DNA from 3 places in the Arthrobacter sp. Y3223166 genome. Region 3 is predicted to be linked to each of the others. Evidence: predicted binding sites of a transcription regulator. Region 3 holds the regulator's gene; each other region holds the start of a gene.
What was found. Region 3 encodes LexA, which represses DNA repair genes until DNA is damaged. Its sites were predicted from a motif close to TCGAACANNTGTTCGA; they were not measured.
Positions count from the first base shown of each region.

Region 1 (7,795 bases), on a different contig from region 3:
CGGGAAGTCGCGGGACGGCAGGCAATCGCCGTACCAGGAGGACTTCAGCGAGCCGCCGCGACCGAACACGTCCAGCAGCGGCAGTTCGATCTTCATGTCCGGCGTCGGGACTCCCACCAGGACCACGCGCCCGGCCAGGTCGCGGGCGTAGAACGCCTGCTTGTAGGTTTCCGGACGTCCGACCGCTTCAATCACGACGTCGGCGCCGTTGCCGCCGGTGAGCGCCCGGATGGCCTCCACCGGGTCCTGTTGCTTCGAGTTGATCCCGTGCGTGGCACCCAGCGACTTGGCCAGCTCCACCTTGTTGTCATCGATGTCGACGGCGATGATCGTGGTGGCGCCGGCCAGCTTTGCGCCGGCGATGGCGGCGATGCCCACGCCGCCGCAGCCGATCACGGCCACGGATTCGCCGCGCTTGACCTCGCCGGTGTTGATCGCCGCGCCGATGCCGGCCATGACGCCGCAGCCGAGCAGTCCGACCGCCGCCGGGTCGACGTCGTCGTCCACCTTGGTGCACTGGCCGGCGGCCACCAGGGTCTTCTCGGCAAAGGCACCGATGCCCAGGGCGGGGGAGAGCTCGGTGCCGTCCTCGAGGGTCATCTTCTGGGTGGCGTTGTGCGTGTTGAAGCAGTACTGGGCTTCACCGCGCCGGCAGGCCCGGCACTCGCCGCACACTGCGCGCCAGTTCAGGATGACGCGGTCGCCGGGCTCAAGATCGGTCACGTCGGGGCCGACGGCGCTGACCACGCCGGTGGCTTCGTGGCCGAGCAGGAACGGGAAGTCGTCGTTGATCCCGCCCTGCTTGTAGTGCAGATCGGTATGGCAGACGCCGCAGGTGAGGATGTCCACCAGCGCCTCGCCCGGGCCCGGATCGGGAACCAGGATGGTTTCGATGGAGACCGGAGCATTCTTTTCCAGGGCCACTACTGCCCGAACCTTGTGAACCATGCGGGAGTGATTCCTTCCTAGCGAAGTCTGGCGAGGCCGTCGTCGGCCGTCCTGCCCCATCCTAGGAACAAAACAGGGGCGCCACAATTTCCAAAACGATTGTTATGGAAACTGCGGCGCCCCGTGGCCCGCGGTCCGGATTCCGCCGGTGGAGCCTGCCGCTGCTAGACGCCCAGGCGTTCCTTGACCAGGGAGAGCGGCGGGTTCGTGGCGCTGCTGCCATCCGGGAAGAGCAGGGTGGGAACCGTCTGGTTTCCGTCGTTGAGCTTCTCGACGAGCTCCGCGGTGCCGGGGACCTCTTCGATATTAATCTCGGTGTAGCCGATGCCCTGCGCATCGAACTGGGTCTTCAGGCGGCGGCAGTACCCGCACCAGGTGGTGGAGAACATGGTGACGGTTCCGGCAGCAGGTGTGTAATCCAAGATGGCTCCTTCTGGTCTGAAAGCTTGTGTACATGTCAACGTCTCACCGGGCGCGGTCATTCCCGGCGCCGGCCGCGGCGGCTGCCGGGCGGGGAGTACCGCCGGGGTGCGAGGCCGTTTAAGGGCCGCGCGCCGGGCTTCCGCCGCGCGGCTGGACCATAATGGAGGCATGTGCGGCAGATACGTCATGGCCCGGAGCACCGGCGACCTCGTGGCTTCCTTCGACGTCGATGAGTCCTATGTCGAAGAGATCCAGCCTTCCTACAACGTGGCTCCGACCGACGAGGTCCCCTTGATCATCGACCGCAAGCAGGCCGACGGCGAGGGAGTGTCCAGGAAACTCATCCTGGCCCGGTGGGGCCTCGTGCCGCCGTGGGCCAAGGACCCCCGCTCCGGCGCCCGCCTGATCAACGCGCGGATGGAGACCGTGACGGAGAAACCCTCGTTCCGCAAGGCGGCGGCCAGGAAGCGCGGATTGCTTGTTGCCGACGGGTATTTCGAATGGCAGAAAACCGAGGACGGCAAGATCCCGACCTACCTGCACGGCGAAGGCGACGAGGCGCTGGCTTTCGCGGCTTTGTTCGAGAACTGGCCCGACCCGGCCCTGCCCGAAGACCACCCGGAGAAGTGGCTGCGCACCTGCACCATCATCACCACCCAGGCGGCCGATGCGCTCGGGCATATCCATGACCGGACGCCGCTGATCGTTCCGCCCGGCCTCTATGCGGACTGGCTGGATCCGGAAACAACATCCGAGGCCGACGTGCGGCAGCTGCTGGAGGCCATGCCCGAACCGCATCTTGTCCCGCGGCGGGTCAGTTCGAAGGTCAACAACGTGCGCAACAACGGGCCCGATCTCATCGACGAAGCAGCATGAGCGCCGCCGGGCGCCCCGGAATCGGGGATCGTTCCCTGAGCGGCATCCCTGCAGCCATTGTGTGCCGGCCCCGGCTGCCGGAAGCTGGGATGGAGTAACCGCGCCCGCGCCGCCACGGCGGGAACCAGGGGAGGAAGCCAATGTCCGGACGGTACGTGGCCAGTTCGACGGCGACCATTGCGGCGCCGCCGGACCGTGTCTGGTCCGTGATCACGGACCCCGAGGCCATCAGGGGATTCATGTTCGGCACCGAGGTGCAGACCGATTGGAGCGTTGGCGGGCCTATCCGATGGCGGGGCGAGTGGGAGGGCGAGGCGTACGAGGACAAGGGCCAGGTGCTGGAGTTCGAACCCGGACGGCGGCTGGTCGTCACGCATTTCAGCCCGCTGTCCGGCCGGGAGGACGTGCCCGAGAACTACCACCGTCTCGTCTGGACGCTGGAGGCAGTTCCGGGCGGCACGGAGTTCACGCTGTCGCAGGACAACAACGAGACGGCCGAGGCGGCGGAACACTCCAAGCTGATGTGGGACAAGCTGGTCCACGACGTGAAGTACCTCGCCGAGCACGACGGCTAGGCTCCTTGGCCGCCGCACGGCGCGCGCCTGGCCGTCCTGCTGCAGTAGGCAGTGCTGCTGCGCTTGGCCGCCGTGCGGCTGCGCGCTGAGCCGCCGTTGGCGGGCGGCCCGATTTTGTCAGTGCCCGAACCTACGCTTGATCTTGGATTCGAATACATATTCGAATAGAATAAGAGGGTCAAGTTCTTCGGTGGGCGTGTTGGCAGGGGCGCTCGCCGGGGATTATGACCCGTTGTCCAGATGAAAGGCGACTGGGACATGGGTGTTTTCAGCGAAGCAGTTGACGTTGTGTGTTCCCCTGCCGGACAGCCGCTCCGGCTGCGCTGGCAGGGCAGGAGCTACCGCATCGTCGCGGAACCGGTGCGTTGGTACGAACGCCGCAAATGGTGGGCGGAGGAACTGCGTGCGGAACGGGGCCGGGGCGCGGGACTGGTGGACCATGAGATCTGGCGGGTGCAGGCGCGGCTGAATGGCCGGTCGCAGATCCGCACCCTGGACCTATCCCATCAGGTGGATACCGGACGCTGGCGCCTGATCCGCGTCCATGATGCCGTCCGGGAGTTGAGCGCCTGACCGCGCTACGGTTCCCGCCGGCCTTTCTGTCAGCCCCCGGTTCGCCTCGGCAGTCCGCCGGATGCCGATCCCGAGACCCGACCGTTGTTTGGAATGTCCATGAGCTTTACCCACCTGCACGTATCCACGGCGTACAGTGCCCACTACGGTGTCTCCTGGCCGGAGGAACTGGCCGCAGCGGCCGCTTCCTTCGGTGCCGACGCCTTGGCCTGCACCGACCGGGACGGTCTCTACGGCACGGTCAAGCACCTGAAGGCATGCCTGGCGACGGGGATGGATCCGATAGTCGGCGTGGACCTGGCCGTCCAAGACGGCGGCGGTCGGGACACCGGCCGCGTTGTGGTGCTGGCCCATGGCGGGAACCAGGGCAGCGGTTACCATGCGCTCTGCCGCCTGGTCTCGGAAGCCCACGCCGGCACGGCTGCCCGCGGGCGTTCCGCCAGCCGCCGGACGCCCGGCGTGACGGTGGATCAACTCGCCCGGCATGCGGGCATTCCGGACGGCGGACCGGCCCTGACGGTGCTGGTGGGTCCTTTTTCCGACGTCGGACAGGCGCTGCGCCGCCGTAGCTACGCCGAAGCCCGCCGGCTGGCCGGACGCTGGCGCAGCGGACTGCCGGCCGGGGCGCTCGCAGTGGAAATTGTCTCCCACCTGAGTGCCCCGGGGGAGAATCTCAGTACCGCCCACGCGGTGCGGATGCTTAACCTGGCCGGGGAGTTGAATCTTCCCGCAGTGCTGACCAACGCCGTGCGCTACTGCGAAGAGGACGGCGCCGCCACTGCAGATGTGCTGGACTCGGCGAGGGCGCTGACAGCCTTGTCCAAGCTGCCGGATCTGCAGCCGAGCGCCCAGGGCTGGTTGAAATCCCCCGACCGGATGCAGGCCCTGGCGCGGGAAATCGTGCAGGCAGCCGGCGGCGGAAGCAAGGACGTCATCCGCCTGCTGGCCACGACGGAAGCGGTGGCCGACCGGTGCCGCATGGATCCTTACCGGGACATGGGGTTCAAGCGCCCGGTGGTCCCCGAAGCCTCCGTCATCGGGATCGACGGGGATCCCGTGGCCGAGCTGGTCCAGCGCTGCGAAACCGGCATCGCCGAACGGTTTGGCGGAATGTCCGGACGGGCGGAGAAGGAACTGCGGGACCGGCTGGCCCATGAGCTGGGCATCATCTCGCGGCTGGGCTTCGCCTCCTACTTCCTGACGGTGGCCGAAGTGTCGCGCATGATCACCGGGATGGGCGTGCGCGCCGCGGCCCGGGGATCGGGTGCCTCGAGCCTGGTGAACTATCTGCTCTACATCAGCCACGTGAACCCCCTGGACCACGGGCTGATCTTCGAGCGCTTCCTCTCCCAGGACCGTTCCACCCTGCCGGACATCGACATCGATGTGGAAAGTGCAGAGCGGCACAACGTCTACCAAAAAATCTTCGACCGTTTCGGCAGCCAGCGGGTCACCCTGATGAGCATGCAGAACGGTTACCGTGCCCGCGGGGCGGTCCGCGACGCCGGCTTGGCGCTGGGCCTGCCGGAGGAGGAGATTTCGGGCATCGCCAAACAGCTCTGGCGGTTCTCCGCGCGCCAGTTCCGTGAGGCGATGGCGGAGAAGCCGGAGCTGCGCGCGTTTTCCGCCCAGGTGGAGCAGGACCAGCAACTGGACCTGCTGGTGGATTTGACCGAACGGCTGGACCGGCTGCCCCGGCATATCTCCATGCACCCCTGCGGCGTGATCCTGGGCGACAGCTCGCTGTTGGACCGCACCCCTACCCAGCCAAGCGGGCTGGGTCTGCCGATGAGCCAGTTCGACAAACACGACATGGACCCGATGGGCATGCTCAAGCTGGACGTGCTGGGCGTGCGGATGCAGAGTTCCATCGCCTACGCGCTCAAGGAAATAGCCCGCATACATCCGGGCAAGGACGCCGTGACGGCAGCCGGCCGGCATCCGGTGGGCGAGGACGGAACCGGGCCCGACTACATTGCCGCGGACGGGACCATCAACCTGGAACAGGTCCCGCTGGACGACGAGCCGACCTATGAGCTGATCCGCAGCACCCACACCCTGGGATGCTTCCAGATTGAATCGCCGGGCCAGCGCGAGCTGGTGGGCAAGATGGCCCCGCGGGACTTCAACGACCTGATTATCGACATTTCGCTGTTCCGTCCGGGGCCGATGCAATCGGATATGGTCCGGCCATTCCTGGAACACCGCCATGGCTGGGCGCCGGAGCGCTTCCCGCACCCGGATTTGATTCCGGTCCTCAAGGAAACCCACGGCGTCACGATCTTCCACGAACAGGTCCTGCGGACCTTCGACGTCTTCACCGGTTGCGGACTGGCCAAGGCGGACGAATTCCGCCGGCTGCTGGGCAACGAGGAAGCCGAACCCGCGGTGGAGGAATACTTCCGCAACGCCTCGCTGGACCGGGGGTATCCGCCGGAGGTGGTCGACACGGTGTGGGGCACGCTGAAGTCCTTCGGCAGCTTTGGCTTCTGCAAAGCCCACGGGGCCGCCTTCGCGGTGCCCACCTACCAGACGGCCTGGCTGAAGGCCCACCACCCCGAGGCGTTCCTGGCCGGGCTGTGGCAGCACGATCCGGGAATGTACCCGCTGCGCCTGCTGGTGGCCGAAGCGCGGCGGCTGGGCATCCCGATCCTGCCGCTGGACATCAACCGCAGCACCGACCGCTACCAGGTGGAACGCGTTCCCTCCGGCAGCGGCGAAAAGCTGGGGATCCGGCTGAGCCTGACCGGCATCTACGGGCTCTCGGCGGCCGAGCTCAAACGCATCGTCGTCGGCCAGCCGTACGAATCGCTGGCCGACCTGCGCGCGCGGGCCAAGGTCGGCAAACCCGCGCTCAAACGCCTGGCCCAGCTGGGCGCCTTCGACGAGCTGAACCGCCGGACCGGCCAGCGCGGCGGCCGGGCGGCCAGCCGGACGGATTTGGTCTACCATCTGGACCAGCCGGACAGCCGCCCGGTTCCCCAGCGCTACCAGCCCACCGAGGGCCAGCTGTCCCTGCCGCTGGGGGACTTGGAGCTGCGCCATCTGGTCCCGGTCTTCCCGGAACCGACCACGGTGGACAAGGTGCGCACCGAACTGGACCTGCTCTCGATCGACGCCAGCTCCCACCTGATGGAGAGCTACGCTCCGCTGCTGGCCCAACTCGGAGTCACCCAGGCCAAGGACCTGCTGCAGATGCGCAACGGGAGCGAAGTAATGGTGGCCGGCATCCGTGTGGCCACCCAGACACCGCCCATGCGCGGCGGCCGTCGGGTGGTTTTCATCAGCGTGGACGACGGCACCGGCTGCGTGGACGCCACCTTCTTCCAGGAAGCCCAGGAACGCTCCGGCCCGTTGCTGTTCGGCACCGAGATGCTGCTCATCCGCGGCCTCACCCGGCGGACCGGCCCCAGGGGAATCGGGCTGCAGGCGCTGGAGGCGTGGGACCTTTCGGACACCGCCAGCCTGCCGCTGCCGGGGCACCCTGTTCCTTCCGGGGCCGCGGCAGGACGGGGGCCGGCAACACCGGCGGCCGGACGAGGGCCGGCAACACCGGCGGCCGGCAGGGACGCCGCCCGCCAGGAAAAGCCTGGCACTGGCGAACTTGCCCGCCGCATGGCCGCAGAAGGACTGGATCACCGCGTTCCGGCCGGGTCCTGGCTGGCCGGTAGCCACGGGAACCGGGCAGGATGATGCGCGGCCAGAGGCGGCTCGCCGGCCCCAGCGGGCGCGTAGCCCCGCCGCGGCGGTGTTGGTCGGGCTTCGCGTCAGCGGATACGATCGTAGAGGCTTGCAGCGCCCAAGTATGTCGCTGCAGTAACGGCTTACATCCACCATAAGGAGACCTCTGTGTCAGCGCCCCAGAACATCACCCTCATCGTCGACGGCGAAGAGAACCAGGTGACCGAGGGCACGACGGGAGCCGACCTTTACGGCGCCCGGCGGGAGGTCGTCGTCGTCCGCGTCGACGGCGAACTGAAGGACCTGGACCAGCCGATCCCGGCCGGGGCCAAGGTCGAAGCCGTGACTATCGACTCTCCCGACGGGCTCAACGTGCTGCGCCACTCCACCGCGCACGTCATGGCCCAGGCGGTCCAGCAGCTGCGGAAGGACTCCAAGCTCGGGATCGGCCCGTACATCACCGACGGTTTCTACTTCGACTTCGACGTCGATGAGCCCTTCACCCCGGAGGACCTGAAGCAGCTGGAGAAGATGATGCTCAAGATCGTCAACTCCAACCAGCGCTTCGTCCGCCGCACCGTCTCCGAGACCGAAGCGCTCGCCGAGATGGCGGGGGAGCCGTACAAGGAAGAGCTGATCGGGCTCAAGGGTCACTCCGACGAGGCCGGCGAGGGCGCCAGCATCGAAGTGGGCGCCGGCGAACTGACCATCTACGACAA
Region 1 covers NZ_JBNHGE010000023.1:35,194-42,988, forward strand. Annotated here, with positions in the region: gene AC5RUH_RS11340 (S-(hydroxymethyl)mycothiol dehydrogenase) at 1-948, opposite strand, end outside; gene AC5RUH_RS11345 (glutaredoxin domain-containing protein) at 1,113-1,370, opposite strand; gene AC5RUH_RS11350 (SOS response-associated peptidase) at 1,540-2,247, shown strand; gene AC5RUH_RS11355 (SRPBCC domain-containing protein) at 2,388-2,822, shown strand; gene AC5RUH_RS11360 (DUF6504 family protein) at 3,081-3,395, shown strand; gene AC5RUH_RS11365 (DNA polymerase III subunit alpha) at 3,495-7,088, shown strand; gene thrS (threonine--tRNA ligase) at 7,245-7,795, shown strand, end outside.
Region 1: a site for LexA is predicted at 2,971-2,986, ahead of AC5RUH_RS11360 (DUF6504 family protein). Genes of this name have one in related genera too.

Region 2 (7,795 bases), on a different contig from region 3:
TGGTGGTTCAGGAGAGCGGCGGTTTGGCCCCGGCCCTGGCCCGTGAGAGCGCGAAACGGCCGCCGGGAACCAAAACGCTGCGGGACTCGTCTCTCACGTAGACTGAACGAGCCAGATTTCTGCGCAACTGACTGGGAGCTATGTAGTGCCAACGATTCTCGAGCGTGTGCTTCGTACCGGCGACAAGAAGACGCTGAAGAGGCTGCGCGGCTACGCCGATGCGATCAACGTCCTGGAAGAGGACTTCAAGTCCCTCACGGATGCCGAGTTGCGCGGGGAAACCGACACGTTGAAGCAGCGCTACCAGGACGGCGAGCTGCTCGACGACCTGCTCCCGGAGGCATTCGCGGCCGTCCGCGAAGCCGCCAGCCGCACGCTCGGCCTGCGCCACTTCGACGTCCAGCTGATGGGCGGCGCAGCCCTGCACATGGGCAACATCGCGGAGATGAAGACCGGCGAAGGCAAGACGCTGGTGGCCACCGCGCCCGCCTACCTGAACGCGCTCACCGGCAAGGGCGTCCACGTGGTGACGGTCAACGACTACCTGGCCGAATACCAGTCCGACCTGATGGGCCGTGTTTACCGCTTCCTGGGCCTGACCAGCGGCTGCATCCTGTCGAACCAGAACCCGGCGACGCGCCGCGAACAGTACGCGGCGGACATCACCTACGGCACGAACAACGAGTTTGGCTTCGACTACCTGCGCGACAACATGGCCTGGAGCCGTGACGAACTGGTCCAGCGCGGACACCACTTCGCGATCGTGGACGAAGTCGACTCGATCCTGATCGACGAGGCCCGCACCCCGCTGATCATTTCCGGCCAGGCCTCCGGCGACGTGAACCGTTGGTACACCGAATTTGCGCGCGTCGTGATGCGGCTGAAGGACACCGAAGACTACGAAGTCGACGAGAAGAAGCGTACCGTCGGCGTGCTGGAATCCGGCATCGAAAAGGTCGAGGACTACCTCGGCATCGACAACCTGTATGAATCGGCGAATACGCCGCTGATCGGGTTCCTGAACAACGCCATCAAGGCCAAGGAGTTGTTCAAGCGGGACAAGGACTACGTGGTGCTCAAGGGCGAGGTGCTCATCGTCGATGAGCACACCGGCCGCATCCTGGCCGGCCGGCGCTACAACGAAGGCATGCACCAGGCGATCGAGGCCAAAGAGGGCGTCGAGATCAAGGCCGAGAACCAGACGCTGGCCACGGTGACCCTGCAGAACTACTTCCGCCTCTACGGCAAGCTCTCGGGCATGACCGGCACCGCCGAAACCGAAGCGGCCGAGTTCATGAGCACCTACAAGCTCGGCGTGGTTCCGATCCCGACGAACAAGCCGATGGCCCGCATCGACCAGTCGGACCTGATCTACAAGAACGAAGTCGCCAAGTTCGACGCCGTCGTGAAGGACATCGCCGAGCGCCACGAAAAGGGCCAGCCGGTCCTGGTGGGCACCACCAGCGTGGAGAAGAGCGAGTACCTGTCCAAGCAGTTGGCGAAACAGGGCATCCGGCACGAAGTGCTCAACGCCAAGAACCACGCCCGGGAAGCGGCCATCGTCGCGCAGGCCGGCCGCAAGGGTGCCGTCACGGTGGCCACCAACATGGCCGGCCGCGGTACGGACATCATGCTCGGCGGCAACGCCGAGTTCAACGCGGTGGCCGAATTGGAACGCCGCGGCCTGGACCCTGCCGCGAACCCGGAAGACTACGAGGCCGCCTGGCCCGCCGCCCTGGCAGCGGCGCAGAAAGCCGTGCAGGCCGAGCACGACGAGGTCAAGGAGCTCGGCGGGCTCTACGTGCTGGGTACCGAACGGCATGAATCACGGCGCATCGACAACCAGCTCCGCGGCCGCTCCGGGCGCCAGGGCGACCCGGGCGAATCCCGCTTCTACCTCTCCCTGACCGATGACCTGATGCGGCTGTTCAACTCGGGCGCGGCCGAACGCATCATGAACTCCTCCCGCATGCCCGACGACGTGGCGTTGGAGTCCAAGATGGTTTCCAAGGCCATCCAGAACGCCCAGGCACAGGTCGAAGGCCGGAACGCCGAGCAGCGCAAGAACGTGCTGAAGTACGACGACGTGCTCAACCGGCAGCGTGAGACAATCTACAACGACCGGCGGCGCATCCTGGAAGGCGACGACCTGCACGAGAAGGTCGCGTTCTTCCTTGAGGACGTGGTGACGGCGATGGTCAACGAAGCCACCGCTGAGGGCCATGGCGACGACTGGGACTACGAGCAGCTGTGGACCAACCTCAAGCAGCTCTACCCGATCGAACTGACGATCGACGAGGTGCTGGAGGAAGCCGGCGGGCGCTCGCGGGTCACGGCGGATTTCCTGCGCGCGGAAATTGTCTCCGATGCCAAGGTCGCCTACGCGCAGCGTGAGCAGACGCTCGGCTCCGAGACCATGCGCGAACTGGAGCGGCGCGTGGTGCTCTCGGTGATCGGCAGGAAGTGGCAGGAACACCTCTACGAGATGGATTACCTCAAGGAGGGCATCGGACTGCGGGCCATGGCCCAACGCGATCCGCTGGTCGAATACCAGCGCGAGGGGTTCGTGATGTTCCAGGCCATGATGGAGTCCATCCGTGAAGAGAGCATCGGCTATCTCTTCAACCTCGAGGTCCAGGTTCAGCAGCCGGCCGAGGCGACGGTCCCCGGGGTCGCTGACGCCCGGGCGGCGGCGGCGCCGCAGATCACTGCGGCCGGGCTGGAAGCTCCGCAGCGGCCGGCGGCCCTGCAGTTCACGGCGCCTAGTGTATCCGGGGAAGCCGAGACACGGGTCGAACGCCAGGCCCCGGCCAAGGCGGCAGCGCCCGCCAGGGACAAGCGCCCCGCCAAGAGCGGCAAGCGCCGGAAGTAGTCTCGGGTTCAGCCGATCTCCAGGGCCGTGACCTTCCACAGTCCGCGGATCCACTCCAGTCGCAGCGCCACCGCGCGTATCCGGCGGGTCTCGGCCACCACCAACGACGCTTCATAGGCGCTGTCGGCGGCACGGCACACCCTGGCGGAGCGCACCACGGGGCTGCGGTGCAGCCGCAGCGGTGCCCGGCCATCGGAACGCAGCTGTGCCTGGTGGGCCTTGGCGATGTCCGCCCGGTGCACCAGCTTTTCGTAGCTGGCCGGGTCCAGCCAGCGGGCCAGCTGTTGGACCGGCCGTGTGCCGGAGACGGCCTCCAGACAGGCCTGTGCCACGGACCGGGCCATCGCCGTGACATGGAGCAGTTCGGCCTCCGCCTCGGGATCCCCGCCCACCGGCAGCGGAACGGGACGGGGCACGGTGGCGGGTCCGGCCGCCCCGCGGGTGTCATCCGGTCGCCTGGGCTGCAACCGGATGACAGGCGCAAAGTAGCCGTCCGGCCCGGCCGGTTTGACCCGCCGTACCGTCAGGGGCCGGGGCGCCCCGCTCGCCGGTGCCAGCGCGTCAGGGCACGCGCCCGCCGCGGCTTCCTTTTCCGGCGTCTGCACGGCCGGGAGGTGTCGCACGTTGTCCATGTCCTGCCCTTCCTTCCACTGGTACTGCCTTGGCTTCCAGCCGCGCCACACGGCGCGGCTCCCGTGTGCGTCTGACGGCCGCTTCCGGAAAGCTTCTATCCGGGGGGAGGTACGACGAGCGTTTGCCCGGGTTTGATCAGGGAGGGGTCGTGACCGATGAGGGTTTGGTTGGCGGCATACCACTCCGGCCACCGCTCGGCGATCTCCACGTCGGTCGCCAGCGCGCCCAGTTCGGCGGCCGCGAGCTGCCAGAGGGAATCCCCGGCGGTGACGGTAACCATCCGGGGTGTGTCAGAGGCTTCCCGGGTTGGCGGCTTGGCGACGGCGCCCGGGGCCGCGGCCGGCGGAGCGGGCTTCCATGAGGGGTCCACCGGAGGGTTTACCGGACCGGCCAGGCCGTCCGGCTGCCACCGGGGATCCACAACGGCGGCGCTGGACGCGCCGGTCCCGGCCGCGGCTTCGGCCGGACGCGTTGCGGCCGCCGCATGGGCGCCCGCGACCACCACCAGATTGAGGCCGACGACGGCGCCCGCCAAGCGCCGCAGGAACGCGGGACTCCACACGGCCGACCGGGCCGCCAGGCGACTGTGGCCGGTCCTGGCCAGCACCGCGCAGGCCGCCGCTGCCGCCATGCCCAGGAGCAACCAACAGAGCACGGCCGCGCCGGCTCCGATCGACAGGAGCGCCAGCAGGTCCTGATAGTTCTGCGGAGGCCACGTGGCGCCGGTGGCCAGCTCCCTCCCCGCGAGCATCAGCACGGCGGCACAAGCCGTCACCAGCCCTGTGGTTGCCAGATCGGCGGTGGTTCTGAGCATGGGAAGCGCCTCCGGAGAGAAAGGTGTTACTGCCGTTTGATGTAGTTTGGTTATGTTTAGTGCTGTTTGTTTTCCAATGGTGGCAGCTTCAAACACTTGTTGTAAAGCAGTCGGTTTTCCGTTGACGGTATGTGGTGCAGGTTCCTAGGCTGGCGCCATGCGTTGGGACGCCCTGTTTGCCGATTTGGAGACCCAGCTACACGCCGCAGGCCGGCTGGAGTTGGAAGCGGAGGTAAACGAGCGCGCCCGGATCGAGTTGGCCGCGGTGGGTCTGGCCGACCGGCTTCGGGGGCAGCTGGGCAGCAGGTTGCGCGTCCGTGCAGGCACAGACCTCAGGTTCGAGGGGACGCTGGCCCATGTCGGATCAACCTGGTTGGTGCTGTACGAGGGAGTGCGGAGCGTGCTCCTGCCGTTGGCCGCTGTCCAACTGCTCGAAGGAATGGGCCGGCATGCGGTTGCCGACTCGACCGGGGCGCGTCGGCTCGGGCTCGGATCCGCACTGCGCGCCCTTGGCCGCGACCGCGCACCGGTCGCGGTCTACCTGTCGGGCGGCCCCGGCATCCCGGCGGCCGAGGGGGTGGTCGACAGGGTCGGGGCGGACTCCTTCGACCTCGCGGCGGTGCCGTCGGGCGAGGACAGGCGCGCGGCAAATGTCCGGTCGGTCTACACGGTGCCCTTCGCGGCCATTGCGGCCCTCGTGTCGCGCAGCCCGGACTGAATGCTCATTCCGTGGTGGACTTGGCCTCTTCGATCAGCCGCCGCGTCTGGGCATACTTGTCCTGGATGTACTGGTCGAGCATGACCTGCTCGACGCGCCATTGGCCCCGGCCGCCGATCTGGATGGCGGGAAGTTCGCCGCTGCGAACCAGGGCGTACGTCTGCGACGAGGAGATCTGCAACTCCTCCGCCACATCGGACAGGGTGAGGAACCGCGGCATGGGCTGATCCTTCGGAGCGGGGACGGTTTCAGCCATTATGGCACCGTTTGACGTCGTTTGATCCAACTGGACCCGTTGCTTCTGAAAAGTTTTCCCCAGATCCGGCCCGGGTGGCCGCGGCGGTTCCCTTTCCCCTGGGCCACGACCAGAATGGTGCCACCCGCGGCCTCGGGGCCGACTCTCGGAGCGCAGGCTGGCTGTCCCCTGGGGCGCGGGAATAAGGGGGAAAAATTCGTGAGCGCTGCCATCGCAGAAAAAACCGTCGCACAGCGGTTGAAACGCCCGTCGTGGAAAGATCCCCGGTTGCTGGTGGGGCTGCTGCTCGTGGCGGCTTCGGTGGCCGGAGTCGCAGCGCTGGTCAACAGCGCGGATAAGACCACCGGTGTCCTGGCGGCCAGGACGGACATCGCGGTGGGACAACCGATCTCCGCCGCCGACGTGGTCGTCGTCGACGTTCGGCTGGGCGAGGCGGGCAGCCTTTATCTGCCGGCAGCAACGGGGTTGCCGGCAGATGCCGTCGCCACCGCGCTGGTCCGGGGCGGTGAACTGCTGCCGGCTTCCGTGCTGGGCGCCGGCGACGACTTGGACCGGAAACCGATCGGCCTGAGTATCGAGAGCCCGTTGCCCGAGGAGGCCGGTCCCGGTTCCCGGGTCGATGTATGGGTGTCGCTGCCCGACGGACGCAACGGTTTCAAGGAGCCGGAGAGGCTGCTCGAGGCGGCCGAGGTGTCGCAGTTGACGCGCGCCACCACCGCTTTCGGCTCGTCCGGGGCGGAACGGCTGCACGTCCTGGTGGATGATGACACCATGCCGGCGCTGCTGCATGCCCTCGCCAACGGGGCACGCATTAACGTGGTACTCAACCCGGCCGGTACTCCATGAGTCTGCCGGTCGTCACGCTGGGAACGGCGGCCGCCGACTTCGTGAACGGCCTGGAACGGCTCCATGGGCCTGTCACCGTGGTCCGGCGCTGCACCGACCTCGCGGAGTTGCTGGCGGCGGCGCAGTCCGGGCTGGCCCGGGCGGCCATCGTGGCGGGCCGGACGAGGGAGCTCGACGGCAGTGTGCTGGAGCGGCTGCACGGCGCCGAGGTGTCCGTGGTGGCGTTGACCGACGACGGCGGGGAACGCCTCCGGCTCGAAGCGCTCGGCATCCGCACGGGTGCCGCAACCGTTGAGCCCGTGGCCCTGGCAGCACTGGTGGCCGAGTCCGTCGCGCAGCTGCGCTCGCTGACGGTGGCCGGAGCGGCAGCAGGAGCCGCTGCGCCGGGAGGGGCGGCGCTGGCCGACCCCGCCCGGGCCCTGCGGCCGCACGACGCTGCAGTTGAACCGCCGGCACCTGCAGGGGCCAAGGGTGAACTCGTCGCGGTGTGGGGTCCGGCCGGGGCGCCGGGACGCACCACCGTGGCGGTCAACCTCGCCGCCGAATACGCCGCCGCCGGCCGGCGGACCCTGCTGATGGATGCGGATACCTACGGGGCCAGCGTCGCCGCGTTCCTTGGCCTGCTCGATGAATCTGCCGCGCTTGCCCACGCCTGCCGGCTGGCGGACCAGGGCGTGCTGGACAGCCCGGCCCTGGAACGGGTCTGCCTGAAGGTAGCCGTGGCCGGAACCTCGATGCTGGTGCTGACCGGGATTACGAGGGTGGACCGGTGGACCGAGCTGAGGCCGTCGGCGCTCGGGGCGGTGCTGGACATGGCGCGGGCGGTGGCGGAGACCGTCGTCGTGGATTGCGGTTTCTCGCTGGAACACGACGAGGAGCTGAGCTTTGACTCGCTGGCGCCGCGGCGCAATGGTGCCACATTGCGGGTGCTGGAGGCGGCGGACCGGGTGCTGGCCGTGGGCAGCGCGGATTCGGTGGGGCTGCCGCGGCTGGTCCGCGCGCTGGACGAACTGGCGCATGCCGTCCCCTCCGCCTCGGCCGAAGTGGTGCTCAACAAGGTTCGGGCGGCAGCCGTGGGAGCCCGGCCGGAAGCACAGTTGCGGGAGGCCTGGGAACGGTTCGTGCCGGCCGCCGGCGTCCCCGCCCTGCTGCCGTCCGATACCGCCGCAGCCGATGCCGCCCTGCTGGGCGGCTCGGTCCTGTTGGAATCCGCGCCGGGCTCTGCGCTGCGGCACGCCATCGCCGGGCTGGCCGGAAGCCGGCCGGCGCCGCCCAGGCGGGGAATCCGCCGTCGTGCCCGCTCAAAGTGAAGTTTTGAACGCGCCGCGTTAGGCTTGCCGAAGGACCGCAACGGCGCGGTTGGGACACACCTATCGGAGGCGTTTTACATGTCGACTGGATCCAGCATGGCGGATCTGTCCAGCTCAGCTACCGGCGATGAGGAATTCATCGCTAAATACTATGAGCACCTGGCCGCGGAGGATGCCGCGAGCTACAGTCCGGATGTGCTCCGCGCCCGCGCGCTGGCGCACCGGGAGCTGGCGGTTCACCGGCCGCCGGCGCAGCCCGTGATCGCCATCCGGGACGAACCCGAGGCCAGCGTCGTCATGATCGTCACCGATGACATGCCGTTCCTGGTCGATTCGGTGACCGCGG
Region 2 covers NZ_JBNHGE010000038.1:8,450-16,244, reverse strand. Annotated here, with positions in the region: gene AC5RUH_RS13880 (winged helix-turn-helix domain-containing protein) at 1-101, shown strand, start outside; gene secA (preprotein translocase subunit SecA) at 146-2,872, shown strand; gene AC5RUH_RS13870 (Rv3235 family protein) at 2,881-3,504, opposite strand; gene AC5RUH_RS13865 (LysM peptidoglycan-binding domain-containing protein) at 3,600-4,319, opposite strand; gene AC5RUH_RS13860 (hypothetical protein) at 4,477-5,037, shown strand; gene AC5RUH_RS13855 (helix-turn-helix domain-containing protein) at 5,042-5,257, opposite strand; gene AC5RUH_RS13850 (hypothetical protein) at 5,492-6,139, shown strand; gene AC5RUH_RS13845 (CpaE/TadZ family protein) at 6,136-7,449, shown strand; gene AC5RUH_RS13840 (NAD-glutamate dehydrogenase) at 7,528-7,795, shown strand, end outside.
Region 2: a site for LexA is predicted at 4,408-4,423, ahead of AC5RUH_RS13865 (LysM peptidoglycan-binding domain-containing protein). Genes of this name have one in related genera too.

Region 3 (7,795 bases):
GCCAGGGCGCCCAACTCCTCGCGCCCCAGCCCGTCCCGCACCTGCAGGACCAGGCGCAGCTCCGGGCCGTGGCCGCCGCCGGCCACGACGGCTCCATCTGCCGCCCGGACCGCGATCCCGGTCCCGGGCTCCACGAACGAGGCCATAACCGCCTCCTCGCCGCCCGTGGCCTCGGCCACCCACTCCAAGAGCGCCGGATCGCGGTAGGAGGGCACCCACTCGTGCTGTTTGGCCAACGCCCACACTGCCGGCCGCCGGACAACGAACGTCAGGGCGGCGCCCGGATCCATAACCATCAGTTCGGCGTCTTCGGACACGGCCGCCAAGGCCGCCCGCGGCGCCTCCACGGCGACCGGCCGGGCCTGGGGATGCCAGGCTTCCAGGGCGGCCGTGTTACTGAACACCGGCAGCGCCCGGCGCCCATCCGGCGCCTGCAACGTCACCACGGCCATGTCGGCCTGTTTATCCGCTGTCAGGCCGTGGCTGCCCTCGGCCTCTTCTCCCAGCGTCGCCACGATGGGCACGAAAACGCGGGCGTTCGCCAGGGCAGCCACTACTTCCGCTTCGCCGCCGGTCCCGGCGGCAAGCCATTGCAGCGCCGCCTCGTAGCCGGGATCCGCGCTGCCGTCATCGTGGTCGAACTGGTGGAGCGGGTTTCCTTCACCGCTCAGGTCCCGTCCGGCCCAGCTTTGGCCGGCCGAGTCCCCCGCCCCGCCGGCTCCCGCCAGCGCGGCGGCGATATGGGCGGGCAGTTGCTTCTTGCCCATGCTGGTCCCTCAGCGCCGTCCCGCAACATCGAGGGCTTCGGGCAGCGTGAACTTGCCCGCGTACAGTGCCTTGCCCACAATCGCTCCCTCGACTCCGGCCGGAACCAGGCCGCGCAGCGTCCGCAGGTCATCCAGGCTGGAGATTCCGCCCGAGGCAACCACCGGCTTGTCGGTCCGCTCGCACATCTGCCGGAGCAGATCCACGTTGGGTCCGCGCAGCGTCCCGTCCTTGGTCACATCGGTGACCACGTACCTCGAGCAGCCGGCGTCTTCGAGGCGGGCCAGCACCTCCCAGAGGTCGCCGCCATCCTGCGTCCAGCCGCGGGCCGCGAGCGTGGTGCCGCGGACATCGAGGCCGACGGCGATGGCGTCACCGTGCCGGGCAATGGCGCGTGCTGTCCATTCCGGGTTTTCCAGCGCGGCGGTGCCCAGGTTGACACGCGCGGCCCCGAATTCAAGCGCGCGCTCCAATGACGCGTCGTCGCGGATGCCGCCGGACAGCTCCACCTTGATTTTCAGCTCGTCGGCGACGCGGCGCAGCACTTCCGTATTGTTGCCCCGGCCGAACGCCGCATCGAGGTCCACCAAGTGCACCCATTCCGCCCCGTCGTTCTGCCACGCCAGCGCAGCCTCCAGCGGATCCCCGTAGCCGGTCTCGCTGCCGGCTTCGCCTTGGACCAGCCGGACGGCCTGGCCGTCGGCAACGTCGACCGCGGGCAAAAGTTCAAGGATGGAGGTTTGGTTCGTCATGGTTCTTCCGCTTTCTGCGCGCCGTCAGCGGGCGCGGGATGGGTGTGGTTACTCGGCCGGTCCGAGGGTGAGCAAGTAGGCAGCCAGCAGCGACAGGCCGGCCAGGATCCAGAAGACGATCACCAACCACTTGGGCAGCCGCTGCTGCCGGAACGAGATGGCGCCGCCGGCCAGCAGCCCGGCCAGGCCCATCAGGAGGATGCTGCCCATGGCTACCTCAGCGTCTTCAACCAGTTGCGCAGCAGCTCCGCGCCGGCGTCTCCGGACTTTTCCGGATGGAACTGGGTAGCACTCAGCGGACCGTTTTCAACGGCCGCTATGAACGGGGCGCCGTGCGTGGACCAGGTCACCAGCGGCGGCGTCATCGCGGGTTGGGTGACGTCGAAGTTCCAGTGCTGCACACCGTAGGAGTGCACAAAGTAGAAGCGCTCGTCTTCGATCCCGGCAAACAGCCGGCTGCCCTCTGCGGCGTCCACGGTGTTCCACCCCATGTGGGGCACGACCTCCGCCGGCAGCGCTTCCACGGTTCCCGGCCATTCCCCGACGCCCTGCGTGCGGACGCCATGTTCCACGCCTTCTTCGAACATGACCTGCAGGCCAACGCAGATTCCCAGCACGGGCCGGCCGCCGGCCACCCGGCGCCCGATCCAGCGAAGCGCGTCCACGGACTTGAGCCCCTGCATGACCGTGGCGAAGGCGCCGACGCCGGGAACCAGCAGGCCGTCTGCGTCGAGGACGTCGTCGGAGGCATGGCTCAGCGTGACGTCGGCACCCACGTGCTCCAGCGCGCGGACTGCCGAGCGGACGTTCCCGGAACCGTAGTCCAGTACGGTGACCTTGGGCGCAGCCGTCACAGGGCTCCCTTCGTCGAGGGAATGCCCTCGACACGTGGATCGGCTTCGACGGCGGCGCGGAGTGCCCGGGCGAAGGCCTTGAACTGGGCCTCGACGATGTGGTGGGGGTCCCTGCCGCCCAGCACGCGCATGTGCAGGCAGATCTGGGCGTGCAGTGTGATCGATTCGAACACGTGGCGGGTCAGCGATCCGGTGAAGTGTCCGCCGATCAAGTGGTACTCCTGGCCTGCCGGTTCTCCCGTGTGCACCAGGTAGGGCCGGCCGGAGATGTCCACGACGGCGTGGGCCAGCGCCTCGTCCAGGGGCACCGTGGCTTCGCCGAAACGGCGGATCCCGGCTTTGTTGCCCAGCGCTTCCTTCAGGGCGTCGCCGATGGTGATGGCGACATCTTCGACGGTGTGGTGCGCGTCGATGTGCGTGTCCCCGCTGGCCTTCACGGTCAGGTCGACGAGCGAGTGCTTCGCCAGGGCGGTGAGCATGTGGTCGTAGAACGGCACGGTGGTGCTGATCTCGGAACGGCCGGTGCCGTCGAGGTCCAGTTCAACCAGCACGGACGACTCGCTGGTGATGCGTTCGAGGCGTGCGGTACGTCCGGTGGTGGTTTCCACGGTCATGGGAGTCCTTTGACGAATTGGTCGACCGGCACGAGCCGGTTCGCTCTTACTAGTTTAGGAGACGGGGCTCGCCACGAGGGCCTTGATGCCGTTGAGGAAGGCTGTGGTCTCGGCCTCAGTGCCGGCGGTTACCCGCAGATGGCCCGGGATCCCGACGTCGCGGATCAGCACGCCGGCTTCCAGCAGTCCCTGCCACACCGAGCGGGGGTCCTCCAGCCCGCCGAAAAACACGAAGTTTGAGTCGGACGGCGCCGGGTCGAGTCCCAGCTCGGCCAGCCCGTCGACAATGCGGTCCCGTTGCGCCTTGATGTCTTCGACGTTGGCCAGCAGCGCATCGGCATGGTCCAACGCGGCCAGGGCCGTTGCCTGCGTAACGGCGGAGAGGTGGTAGGGCAGGCGGACCAGTCGCAGCGCATCGGTAATCTGCGGTGCGGCGGCGAGGTACCCGACCCTGGCGCCTGCCAGCGCGAAGGCCTTGCTCATGGTGCGGGAAACGATGAGCCGCTCCCGCCCCGGCAACAGTGTCAGCGCGCTCGGCGTTCCGGCGTGGGCGAACTCGGCGTAGGCCTCGTCCACGATCACGATGGCCTTGGAGGCTTCCCCCGCTTCATACGCCGCCTCCACGACCTCAAGGCCCAGGGCGGTGCCCGTCGGGTTGTTCGGGGAGCAAAGAACGACCACGTTTGCCGCGGAGCCGGCCACAGCGGCGGCGGCAGCGTCCGGGGACAGCGTGAAGTCTGCCCCCCGCGGAACGGCCACATAATCCGTGTCCGTCCCGCTGGCCAGCAGCGGGTACATGGAATAGGTGGGCGGGAAGCTCAGCAGGGTGCGGCCGGGGCCGCCGAAGGCCTGGAGGATTTGCTGCAGGACCTCGTTCGATCCGTTGGCGGCCCAAATGTTCTCTGCGGTGAGGCCGTGCCCCAAGTAGCGGGCCAGCGCCGTCCTCAGCTTCGTGAACTCGCGATCCGGATACCGGTTCAGACCCGCGGCAGCCTCGCTGACGGCCGAGACGATGGCCTGACGGACAGCATCGGGCAGGCCATGGGTGTTTTCGTTGACGTTCAGGAGGACGGGAACCTCCAGCTGGGGCGCACCATAGGGCTCCAGGCCCCGGAGATTTTCCCGCAACGGCAGGCGGTTCAGGCGTTCTAACTGCTCACTCACCGATCCAGTTTAAGCTTCGGCCCGCCCGGGGCAGGAATCGGGCGGGCCGAAGCAGCTCATATTACGGCTGCCTCAGCGCGCGGACGGGACCAGCAGCTGCTGCCCGGCGTGGACGATGTCCCCCTGCAGGCCGTTCAATTGCGCGATCTCGAAAATGACATCGTGGGGGTTGCGGTCCGGCGCGGACTGCACTGCTATGTCCCACAGTGACTGGCCGCTGCCGACCGTGACGGTCGCCGCCGGCCCCGGCCCCAGCCCCCCGGCGGCGGCCATTGCCGGAGCAGTGAAGAAACCGATCAGGGTCAGGGCTGCGGCCGCGGCGAGCATCAGCGGCAGGCCGATCAGCAACAAACGGCCGCGGCGGGTCAGCCGCAGGCCTGTGCTGGTACGAAGGCCGGCGGGCTGCGGTGCGAGCTGGGCGGACATGGTGCCACCTTTCCGATATTCGATCTATTTCGGCTGGTTTCGATCGTCTTGCAACGGTATTCGAACGTATCTTCGAATACGTCTTCTACAGTTTTAGCACTGGTGATCGAACATTGTCGAGACTCAGTCGAACAAATGTTTGAAATTCGCTACCGCCTCGCCTAGCGTTGTAAGCGTCGGGCGGCAGTAAGAGCAGTGCATCAGCCGCCACCGACAAAACAGTTGAGACAACAGTCCATGTGCGGTTCCGCTACGGCGCCGGCGCAGGGACCACTACGGGGAGACCGGGGCCGGACATGTCGGAAGAGACCACCACCACTGCCGGAGCGAAGCGACGCGGCCGGCCCGTCAAAGTGGGGCGCAGCCTGACGCCGAGGCAGAAGAAGATCCTGGAAACCATCCAGCGCTCCGTCATGTCCCACGGATACCCTCCGTCCATGCGCGAGATCGGTGACACGGTCGGTCTGGCAAGCCTGTCCAGCGTCACGCACCAGTTGGCCCAACTGGAGAAGATGGGCTACATCAGGCGCGACCCCAAGCGTCCCCGTGCCATGGAAATCCTGACCCCGCTGACACTCGAGCACGGGGGTGTGGAAATCGTCGGAGTTGATGAACCGCAACAGCTGCGCAGCTCCAGCGGCGTCGCCGTATCCGAGCTGACCACGTCATCCGACACGGCGATGGTGCCGCTGGTGGGAAGGATCGCAGCGGGCGGGCCGATCCTGGCGGACCAGGCGGTCGAGGACGTCATGCCCCTGCCGCGGCAACTGGTGGGACACGGCGAGTTGTTCATGCTCAGGGTCTCGGGCGATTCCATGATCGATGCGGCCATCTGTGACGGCGACTGGGTCGTGGTCCGCCAGCAGCACACGGCCGAGAACGGCGACATCGTGGCGGCACTGCTCGACGACGAAGCAACGGTCAAGACCTTCCGGCAGCGCGACGGCCACACCTGGCTGTTGCCGCAGAATACCCAGTACGAACCGATTCTTGGCGACCACGCAACCATCATGGGCAAGGTTGTCTCGGTGATGCGGGCCCTCTGACGCGCCCGGTCTCCCCGGTCCGCGCTGCAGCCACCCCGGGATCCCCTGCCCGCACGGGCGGTCCCCGCGCAGGGCCCCGCTCGCTCCGGAACGGGCGTGCCCCCAACCCGTTCAGGCTGAGGCCGTAGCCAGCCTTTCCAAGACCTGGCGGGCCGTGGCGCCGTCCTTGGTACTCCAGAAGGGCGGCAGGGCGCTGCGGAGGAAACTCCCGTAGCGCGCCGTCGCCAGCCGGGAGTCCAACACGGCCACCACTCCACGGTCGTTTGACGCGCGGATCAGCCTGCCGGCTCCCTGGGCCAGCCGCACGGCCGCATGGGTCGCCGAGACCGTCATGAAACCGTTTCCCCCGGACTGCGCCACGGACCGGGTTCGGGCAGTCGTGAGCGGGTCATCCGGCCGGGGGAACGGAATCCGGTCGATGACCACGAGCCGGCACGCGGAACCGGGAACGTCGACGCCCTGCCAGAGCGTCATGGTGCCGAACAGGCAGGTGTCGGGCTCTTCGGCGAATTGGCGGACCAGCGCGCCCATCGACGATTCGCCCTGGCACAGGATGGTCAGGTCGGTGCGCCCGCGCAACTCGGCCGCGGCTTCTTCTGCCGCACGCCGCGAGGAGAACAGGCCCAGGGCGCCGCCGCGCGAGGCCAGCAGCAGCTCCTCGAGTTCATCGAGCTGTTCCGGGCTGGTGCCCCGGCCCGGCTTCGGCAGATGCGACGCCACGTAGAGCACGCCCTGCCTGGGGTAATCGAAGGGGCTGCCCACGTCCACGCTGGAATAGGCGGGCGCGCCGGCTCCGAGCAGTCCGAGCGACCCGGCGACGGCATCGAAGGTCCCCCCGACCGACAACGTCGCCGATGTCAGCACAACGGTATGGTCGTCGAACAAGCCCTCACGCAGCCGGGACGCCACCGAGAGCGGCGCTATGTTCAACGTTGCCGGCTGGTCGTCATTGGCGGCGTAGTCGCCGGCCTCGCCATAGGTGCTGGGACGGGTCGCCCAGATGACCTCCCGGGAGTCCGGAGCGGACAGCAGCCGTTCGGCCAGTTCCAGCACGGCCGCGAGCCGTGAGCGCGCCATCTGCCGTCCGCCGTCCGCTGCCCCCGCACCCTCGGGCTTCGAGTCGGAGAGCGCCGCGCGGGCCGCTTCCCGTACCTGCGCGAGAACCAGCTCATGCTCCTCGCGTAGGCCGGCCGCCAGCAGGCCGGTGGGCACCGACTGCAGGACGTCCTCCAGCGCATCGGCGGCGGAGTTCAAAGGCTCCACGCTGATCCCCGTGTGTTTGCGTGCCGTCGAGGCGGCGGTACGCACCATGGCGGCGGAGAGTTGCCCCGCGACGGCGCTGGTGACGCGGTCCTGCAGCTCATGGGCCTCGTCGATGACCACCACGTCATAGTCCGGGAGTACCGCGACGCCCTCGAAGGCGTTGATGGCCAGCATGGCATGGTTCGTGATCACGATGTCTGCCTCCGCCGCGCGGCCCCGTGCCAGTTCGCTGAAGCACTCGGCGGCCAGGGGACACTTCTGGGCGCCCAGGCACTCCATGGAGCCGACGGAGACCTGCCGCCAGGCCCGATCGCTGACACCGGGCACCAGTTCATCCCGATCCCCGGTTTCGGTCTCGTGCGCCCACTCGCGCAGGCGCACGACTTCCTTGCCCAGCGCGCCCGAGGCGCCGGAAGCCGACGCTGCGCCGGCCGGAGAAGGATGCGGCACCGCGTCCTCGCCGAGGCTGAACAGCGCCGCCGGCGCGTCCTCGTCCGGAAAGCCGCCCGCGAGCTTGTGCAGGCAGAGGTAATTGTTCCTGCCCTTGAGCAAAGCGACGTCCAGCGGCCTGGGCAGCTCGTCGGCGACGGCCTCCAACAGCCGGGGCAGGTCCCGCTTGACGATCTGCGATTGCAGCGCCAACGTTGCCGTGGAGACGATCGCCGGCTTCTCCCCCTCCAGCGCCTGGACCATGAGCGGCACTAAGTAGGCCAGCGACTTGCCGGTGCCTGTGCCCGCCTGCACCAGCAGGTGTTGCCGGCGCTCGAAGGCCTCGGCTACTTTCGCCGCCATCTCGTGCTGGCCGGCACGGTGCTGCCCGCCCATCTCCTGTACGGCGACGTCAAGCAGCCGCAGCGCCTCACCGGCGGGAACCTGGAGGTCAGTCATGCCGGAGGAACTGTTCCAGCTCC
Region 3 covers NZ_JBNHGE010000013.1:39,180-46,974, reverse strand. Annotated here, with positions in the region: gene AC5RUH_RS08380 (SseB family protein) at 1-767, opposite strand, end outside; gene priA (bifunctional 1-(5-phosphoribosyl)-5-((5-phosphoribosylamino)methylideneamino)imidazole-4-carboxamide isomerase/phosphoribosylanthranilate isomerase PriA) at 777-1,517, opposite strand; gene AC5RUH_RS08370 (hypothetical protein) at 1,566-1,727, opposite strand; gene hisH (imidazole glycerol phosphate synthase subunit HisH) at 1,730-2,371, opposite strand; gene hisB (imidazoleglycerol-phosphate dehydratase HisB) at 2,368-2,985, opposite strand; gene AC5RUH_RS08355 (histidinol-phosphate transaminase) at 3,040-4,149, opposite strand; gene AC5RUH_RS08350 (LysM peptidoglycan-binding domain-containing protein) at 4,222-4,575, opposite strand; gene lexA (transcriptional repressor LexA) at 4,872-5,621, shown strand; gene AC5RUH_RS08340 (ATP-dependent DNA helicase) at 5,733-7,772, opposite strand; gene hflX (GTPase HflX) at 7,765-7,795, opposite strand, start outside.